DNA from 2 places in the Kitasatospora sp. NPDC051705 genome. Region 2 is predicted to be linked to the other one. Evidence: riboswitches for the same ligand, from Rfam matches in the RefSeq annotation. Region 2 holds a riboswitch; the other holds the start of a gene.
The links. A riboswitch is a leader RNA that binds a small molecule or an ion and turns the genes downstream of it on or off. The one in region 2 is predicted to bind glycine.

Region 1: another riboswitch for glycine. It lies ahead of gcvP (aminomethyl-transferring glycine dehydrogenase); the one in region 2 lies ahead of gcvT (glycine cleavage system aminomethyltransferase GcvT).

What each region holds. Positions count from the first base shown of each region.
Region 1 is NZ_JBITCO010000018.1:13,504-17,661, reverse strand. Features, by position in the region: gene gcvP (aminomethyl-transferring glycine dehydrogenase) at 1-2,053, opposite strand, end outside; glycine riboswitch at 2,289-2,392, opposite strand; gene ACIA8Q_RS22240 (PRC and DUF2382 domain-containing protein) at 2,616-3,743, shown strand; gene ACIA8Q_RS22235 (MFS transporter) at 3,978-4,158, shown strand, end outside.
Region 2 is NZ_JBITCO010000015.1:133,130-137,287, reverse strand. Features, by position in the region: gene ACIA8Q_RS20620 (enhanced serine sensitivity protein SseB C-terminal domain-containing protein) at 1-449, opposite strand, end outside; gene ACIA8Q_RS20615 (enhanced serine sensitivity protein SseB C-terminal domain-containing protein) at 566-1,369, opposite strand; glycine riboswitch at 1,558-1,663, shown strand; gene gcvT (glycine cleavage system aminomethyltransferase GcvT) at 1,896-3,017, shown strand; gene gcvH (glycine cleavage system protein GcvH) at 3,106-3,480, shown strand; gene glyA (serine hydroxymethyltransferase) at 3,607-4,158, shown strand, end outside.

The DNA.
Region 1 (4,158 bases), on a different contig from region 2:
ACACCTGGCCGCCGGCCTCGTGCACCAGGGCGCAGATGGTGGTGATCTCGGTCTCGTACACGCCGTGGGTGGACGGGTAGGTGACCATCAGCACGGCGAGGCTGTCGCGGTGCTGCTCGATCTTGGCCTTCAGATCGTCGACGTCCACGTCGCCGTCGACCAGGGTCTTCACCACGACCACGCGCATGCCGGCCATCACGGCCGAGGCCGCGTTGGTGCCGTGCGCGGAGGAGGGGATCAGGCAGACGTCGCGCTGGGTGTCGCCGTTGGCCTGGTGGTAGGCGCGGACGGCCAGCAGGCCGGCCAGCTCGCCCTGCGAGCCCGCGTTCGGCTGGATCGAGACGGCGTCGTAGCCGGTCACCTCGACCAGCTGCTGCTCCAGCTGGCGGATCAGGGTGAGGTAGCCCTGGGCCTGCTCGATCGGCGCGAAGGGGTGCAGCTGGCCGAACTCCGGCCAGGTCACCGCCTCCATCTCGGTGGTCGCGTTGAGCTTCATGGTGCAGGAGCCCAGCGGGATCATGCCGCGGTCCAGCGCGTAGTCCCGGTCCGACAGGCGGCGCAGGTAGCGCAGCATGGCGGTCTCCGAGCGGTGGCTGTGGAAGACCGGGTGGGTCAGGTACTCGTCCTCGCGCAGCAGCGCGGCCGGCAGCGCGTCGGCGGCCTCCGCGACCTCGACCGCGGGGACGCCGAAGGCGGCCCAGACACCGGCCAGGTGCTCGCGGGTGGTGGTCTCGTCGGTGGAGACCGAGATCCGGTCCGCACCGTCCTGGTACACGTTGACGCCGTTGGCGCGGGCGGCCGCGGCGATCTCGGCGGCCCGGCCCGGGACGACGGCGGTGACGGTGTCGAAGAACTCGCCGTGCAGCAGCTCGACGCCGCCGGCGCGCAGGCCCTCGGCGAGGGCGGCGGCGTAGCGGTGGGTGCGGCGGGCGATGTCGGCCAGGCCGTCCGGACCGTGGTACACGGCGTACATGGAGGCCATCACGGCGAGCAGCACCTGGGCGGTGCAGATGTTGCTGGTGGCCTTCTCACGGCGGATGTGCTGCTCGCGGGTCTGCAGCGCCAGGCGGTAGGCGCGGTTGCCGTCGGAGTCGACCGAGACGCCCACCAGGCGGCCGGGCAGCGAGCGGGCGTACTCCGCGCGCACAGACAGGTAGCCGGCGTGCGGACCGCCGAAGCCCATCGGCACGCCGAAGCGCTGCGAGGTGCCGCAGGCGATGTCGGCGCCGAGCGAACCCGGGGACTTGAGCAGGGTGAGCGCCAGCAGGTCGGCGGCGACGGCGACGATCGCGCCCAGGCCGTGCGCCTGCTCGACGAGCGGGGTGAGGTCGCGGACCACGCCGGTGGCGCCCGGGTACTGGAGCAGGACGCCGAAGACGCCGCGCTCGACGATCTCGGCCGGGATGCCGGCGGACAGGTCGGCGACGACGACCTCGACACCGGTCGGCTCCGCGCGGGTCTGGATCACCGCGACGGTCTGCGGCAGGGTCTCGGCGTCGACCAGGAAGACGCCGCCCTTGACCTTGGTGACGCGGCGGGCCAGCGCCATCGCCTCGGCGGCCGCGGTGCCCTCGTCGAGCAGCGAGGAGCCGGAGGTCGGCAGGCCGGTCAGGTCGGAGACCAGGGTCTGGAAGTTGAGCAGCGCCTCCAGGCGGCCCTGGGAGATCTCCGGCTGGTACGGCGTGTAGGCGGTGTACCAGGCCGGGTTCTCCATGACGTTGCGCAGGATCACCGGCGGGGTGAAGGTGCCGTAGTAGCCCAGGCCGATCATCGGCTGGAGCACCTGGTTGCGGCCGGCCAGCTCGCGCAGCTCGGCGAGGACCTGCGCCTCGCTGCGGCCCGCGGGCAGGTCCAGCGCGGTGATGGAGCGGATCGCCTCGGGAACGGCGGTGTCGGCGAGCTCGGCGAGCGAGCCGTAGCCGATGGACGCCAGCATCTTCTCCTGCGCGGAGGCGTCGGGGCCGATGTGGCGGTTCTCGAAGGGGCTGGCCAGCTCAAGCTCGGTGAGGGTCGAGGCGCCGGTGGGGCGTCCCGCGTTCGGCTGGGCGTTCATGTGGTCGAGGCCTCCTGGTCACGGACCGGCGGGGGTACGCACGCCGGCGGGCCTACCCCGCTGCGGGCAGCGGAGCGACTTGGGCGGACGAACCCGACAGGCCTCCCCCTCTGTCATCGGGACCTGAGAGCTTCGCCCGCACGACACGCGGTGGCGCGCCGTCGGCTTGCACCGTCGGTGAGGGTGGTGTCGCCGGCTCACGTGCCGACGCTCCTGCCCTGCTTTCCAGAGTGACCTATCCCGCACGGTACGGATGCCTGAGAGATTCCGGGGAGGAGTTGCTCCTTCGGCGCCCCGACCAGCGGATTCCGCCGGCGGGGACTCTCCCGAGCGGGCTCGGCGGTCGCCGCCCAGGGTACCAGCGGGAGGCCGTCCGATCACGGGTGCGTCAGGTCACCCGGGGTCTACGCGCGTACCCCGGACGGCCCAACGCGCAGCCCGTCCGGCGGCGCACCGGTCGCGCCCGCCCGGTTCATGGCTTTTGGTGTGAAGTGGCGGACGGGACGGGTGCTCCGACGCCGTCCTGCGGGAGTTCCGCAGGTGCAGCGCACTGGAGGAAAGAGTGCAAACCGACATCGACCCCCGGGACCTCATCGGCCACAAGGCGGTCGACCGCAACGGGGACAAGATCGGCACGGTCGACGAGGTCTACCTGGATGACGCGACCGGCCAGCCGGAGTGGGCGGCCGTCCGGACCGGCATCTTCGGCCGGGACGCCTTCGTCCCGCTGACCACGAGCGAGTTCTCCGGCGAGGAGCTCCGGGTCCCGTACGACAAGTCGCTGGTCAAGGACTCGCCGGACTTCGGCGTCGGCCAGCACCTCTCGCCCGCCCAGGAGCTCCAGCTCTACCGCTACTACGGCCTCGACACCCCCGTCGAGGGCGGGTCGGCCAACGGGTCGGGCGACCGGCCCGCGCAGCCCGACCTCGACTTCGGCTCCACCCCGGCGGCCGAGCCCGCGAAGGCCGCCGCCCTCCTCTCCCCCGCCCCCACTCCCTCCCCGACCACCGCCACGAGCACCAGCACCGCCCCGGAGGCCAGCGTGCGCACTCTCAGCACCCTCGCTCCCGTCGCCGCCGCCGCGGCGGCGGTACCCGTCGTCGAGCCGAAGCCGCAGGTCGTCCCGCCCGCGACCACCCCGGCCCCCGGGGCGGACACCCCGTCGTCCTCCTCCCCCAGCGGCCCGCTGGAGATCACCTGCCGCGAGGAGCGCCTGGACATCACCACCGAGTGGCACGTCCTGGGCACCGCGAAGCTGCGCAAGTACGTGACCAGCGAGCCGGTCGAGCGCCGCGTCCCGGTGGTGCGCGAGCGGGTCCGGGTGGAGCGGATGCCGGTGAGCGAGGCCGAGCGCGCCTCGCTGACCGAGAAGGACATCGCCGAGGCGGTGGAGGAGGTCACCCTGCGCGAGGAGCGCCCGGTGGTCCGCAAGTACCTCGCCCCGATCGAGCGGGTCCGCCTGGTGGTCGAGCGGTACACCGCCGAGGAGGTGGTCACGGACGAGCTGCGGCGCGAGCACGTCGAGGTCCACGACGAGACCTCGGCTCCCGGCGCCCCCGGGTCCTCCTCCCAGAGCCCGGGCCACACCCCGGACCACACCCCGGGCCAGAGCCCGGACCACGCTCCGACCCCCGGCTCCGCCCCGGCTGCCGACAACGGCCGCCCCGCGGCCCTGCGCCCGCTGTCCTGACGCCGCCCCGACGCCGCCCCGACGGGCTCCACCAGCCCTCCTGACCCGCTCCACCAGGCCCCCGGACCCTCGGTCCGGGGGCCTCGCGCTGCGCCCGGACGGCACCGCTCGGCCCGCCGCCGGCACCGGGATCCTTCGACTTTGCCAAAGCTTCACCGATCGATATTTGACACTCTGAAGTATCTCCCGGCATGGTTACTTCAGTTCATTCACTATGTACGGGAGGAAGCAACCGTGAGTGAGGCACCCCAGCCCACCATCGCGGCCGAGAAGCAGAGCAGCGCCCGGGTCCTGCCGGCCCTCATCCTGGCGATGCTGTCGTTCAGCGTGGTGCAGACCGCGGTCGTCCCGATCCTGCCCTCGCTGGCCAAGGAACTGAACGTCTCCGCGTCCAGCATCACCTGGCTGATGACCG
Region 2 (4,158 bases):
GCCGGCAGCCGGTCCAGGCCCGCCGCGATCCGGCGCAGGTCCGCCCACGGCACGCCCACCCCGCCGCCGGGCGCGTGCGGGTTCAGCCACAGACCCCAGCGCGTCCGGTACAGCGAGGCCGCGATCTCCCGCCCGGAGATGACCTCGTGGGCCCGGGCCCAGCCGGAGGCCGCCAGCTGCTCGGGCGAGGTGACGGCCGGCGCGTAGCCGTGGCCGCTGATCTCCATGTTCCCGTACTGGGCGTCCGGGCTGCCCGGCGTACCGTGCCAGAGCAGCATCCACACCTGCCCGTCGGCCAGCGCGTGCAGCAGCTGCTCGTACGCGTCGTAGCGCTCCGGCACGACCTCGCGCAGGGCACGCTCCAGCGCGCCCGGATCCGCCCCGGGGCGCCCGGCGGACGCCTGGCCCCAGGGCCCCGGTGCACCGCCCGCTACCGCTCCCGCACTCATGCGCCCACCTCGCCGCGCCTCTTTCCTCAACCCAGCCGGCCCGTCGGCCGTCTGCACGCACCCTATGGCGCGGCACCGGCCACCGCCACGGCGACGTGCCTACGAACGAACGCCGCTCACACCCGCGCGTAGAAAGGCAGTACCCGGGCGAGCAGCCACTCGACCACCGGATCGTCGGCGAGATCGAGCAGTACGAGGTGGACGCCCCCCGGCAGCGGTGCGGTTCCCAGGGCCCGGCCGAGCGCCTCGTTGACCGCGGCCGGGTCGGCCGGGGCCGCCGGATCCAACTGGACGCCCACGAACATCACGGTCGGCTCGCCCTCGATGCTGGCCAGCGCCCGGCGGGCGGTCAACACTCCGGGGAGGAGCGACAGTTCCGCGCGGCAGGCGGCCAGGAAGTGCTCCGGGTCCTCGCCCGGCACCGGCTCGCGCAGCGCCACCCGGCCGCCGGTGGGGGCCAGGGCCTCGCCGGCGGCGTCCCAGCGGTCCTCCCGCGGACCGCGGCGCAGCTCCGCCACGCCCTGCGGCGGCACCGGGATGCCCACCGCGGCCTCCGGGTTGACGGCGATGCCGACGCCCAGCGGCAGGCCGCGGGCGAACTCCCAGGCCGGTGCCACCGCGAACGCCATCCCCGGCGCCTGCTGCAGGAAGACCTCCTGCGAGGAGAAGACCGGGACGTACGGGTCACCGGCCAGCTCGACGGTCGGCAGGTCCAGCGACTGCCCCTGCGGGTCGCCGCCGGCCGGCAGCGGGATCCACACCTGGCTGCGGGCCAGCACCTCGATCACCCGGGGCGTCGCGCCCGGGTCGCCCAGCGCGGCGGTCAGCACCTGCTCCAGCTCGTTGGCCGGCCACCCGCCGCCCGGCGGCGCCGACTCCGGCCCGCCCCACCCCTGCTGCTGCTCCACCGGGTACCCCATGCGCGCCTGATCCGCCCTCTGCCGCTCGGCCGCCCTGTGCTACGCCGACGCGGAGCAGTTTAGGGCCCGTGTTCGGTATCACGCGGCGTGACCGGGGCCCCTCTCCCGCCCGCGGCCCGGACGTGCCATGATGTGCGCGTTCGACGGCGCAGTGGGCCGCCGGGCCCCACAACTCCATACCGGCCGCTCGAACCCGCGCGGGAGAGCCCGGAGTACCCCCTCAGGTGGTACAGCCGGCGCCGAAGGAGCAAGTCCTCCCCGGAATCTCTCAGGCCCCCCTACCGCACGGGTTAGGCACATCTGGAAAGCGGCGCACGGCCCTGTCGCGCGCCCACCCACGGTGCAAGCCGCCATGCTGTCCTGGATGCTGGAAACAGCTGCGGGCAGGTGGGCGGTGAAGCTCTCAGGTTCGACGACAGATGGGGAGACCCACGCCGCCGCATGCCCGCGCGCAGGGGTCGGTCCCCGAGCGGGCCCGGTTCCGGCGCGTGCACCCCTGAGTGCCCCGACCGAGGAGTTCCTGGCCATGTCGTCCCTCCGCCTGACCGCGCTCGACGCGCTGCACCGCGCCCTCGGCGCGACCATGACCGACTTCGCCGGCTGGGACATGCCGCTGCGCTACGGCAGCGAGCGCGAGGAGCACCTCGCCGTCCGCAACCGCGCCGGTCTGTTCGACCTCTCCCACATGGGCGAGATCACCGTCACCGGCCCGCAGGCCGGCGAGATGCTGGACCACGCGCTGGTCGGCTTCGTCTCCGCGCTGGGCGTGCTGCGCGCCCGCTACACCATGATCTGCGCCGAGGACGGCGGCATCCTGGACGACCTGATCGTCTACCGCCTGCGCGAGGACGCCTTCCTGGTCGTCGCCAACGCCTCCAACGCCCAGCTGGTGCTGGACGAGCTGATCGCCCGCGCCAAGGGCTTCGACGCCGTCGTCACCGACGACCGCGACACCTACGCGCTGATCGCCGTCCAGGGCCCGGAGTCCACCGCGATCCTGGCGAAGACCACCGAGGCCGACCTGCCCGGCCTGAAGTACTACGCGATCCTCCCGGCCCAGGTCGCCGGCCGCGACGTGCTGCTCGCCCGCACCGGCTACACCGGCGAGGACGGCTTCGAGATCTTCTGCAACCCGGGCGACGCCGAGGCCGTCTGGCAGGCGCTGACCGCCGCCGGCGAGGCCCACGGCCTGGTCCCCTGCGGCCTGTCCTGCCGGGACACGCTGCGCCTGGAGGCGGGCATGCCGCTGTACGGGCACGAGCTCTCCACCGACCTGACCCCGTTCGACGCCGGCCTGGGCCGGGTCGTCCGCTTCGACAAGACCACCAACGAGGGCGCCTTCGTCGGCCGCAAGGCCCTGGAGAAGGCCGCCGCCGAGGCCGAGGCCAACCCGCCGCGGGTGCTGGTCGGCCTGGTCTCCGAGGGCAAGCGGGTGCCGCGCGCCGAGTACACCGTGGTCTCCGCCGACGGTGCGCCGATCGGCCGGATCACCTCGGGCGCGCCGTCCCCCACCCTGGGACAGCCGATCGCGATCGCCTACGTGGACGCGGCCCACGCCGCCCCGGGCACCACCGTCGCGGTGGACGTGCGCGGCAAGCACGAGCCGGTCCAGGTCGTGGCGCTGCCGTTCTACAAGCGCGCCCGCTGAACCCCCACTCCCCCGAAGACCCACGTCGAAGCCGTCCGCGCGGCGGCCCGCTTCGTCGTACCCGCTTCCCATCCTGGAGAATGACGCCATGAGCAACCCCCAGCACCTGCAGTACACCGAGGAGCACGAGTGGCTGACCGCCGCCGAGGACGGTGTCTCCACGATCGGCATCACCCAGCACGCCGCCGACGCGCTCGGTGACATCGTCTACGTGCAGCTGCCCGAGGTCGGCGACGAAGTGACCGCCGGCGAGACCTGCGGCGAGCTGGAGTCCACCAAGTCGGTCAGCGACCTGTACTCCCCGGTGACCGGCGAGGTCGTCGAGACCAACCAGGACGTCCTGGACGACAACGGCCTGGTCAACAGCGCCCCCTTCGAGGGCGGCTGGCTGTTCAAGGTGCGCGTCGCGTCCACCGGCAAGCTGCTCACCGCGGACGAGTACAACGCCTTCATCAAGGCCTGACCCGCTCGTGACCGGGCGGGCCGCAGCGCGGCGGCCCGCCCGCGCCGACCACCCGTCGCCCGCCACCCTTCCGAGGGCGCGCTCCGCACGGCACCCCTGATCCTCCTCCACCGGGAAGACCACACCATGACGGTTCTCAACCAGTCCCTGCACTCCCTCGACCCGGAGATCGCCGCCGCGGTCGACGCCGAGCTGCACCGCCAGCAGACCACGCTGGAGATGATCGCCTCCGAGAACTTCGCCCCGGTGGCGGTCATGGAGGCCCAGGGCTCGGTGCTCACCAACAAGTACGCCGAGGGCTACCCCGGCCGCCGCTACTACGGCGGTTGCGAGCACGTCGACGTGGTCGAGCAGATCGCGATCGACCGGATCAAGGCCCTGTTCGGCGCCGAGCACGCCAACGTCCAGCCGCACTCGGGCGCGCAGGCCAACGCCGCCGCGATGTTCGCGCTGATCCAGCCGGGCGACACCATCCTGGGCCTGAGCCTGGCCCACGGCGGTCACCTGACCCACGGCATGAAGATCAACTTCTCCGGCAAGCTCTACAACGTGGCCGCGTACCACGTGGACGAGAAGACCGGCCAGGTCGACATGGCCGAGGTCGAGCGCCTCGCCAAGGAGCACCAGCCGAAGCTGATCATCGCCGGCTGGTCCGCCTACCCGCGCCAGCTCGACTTC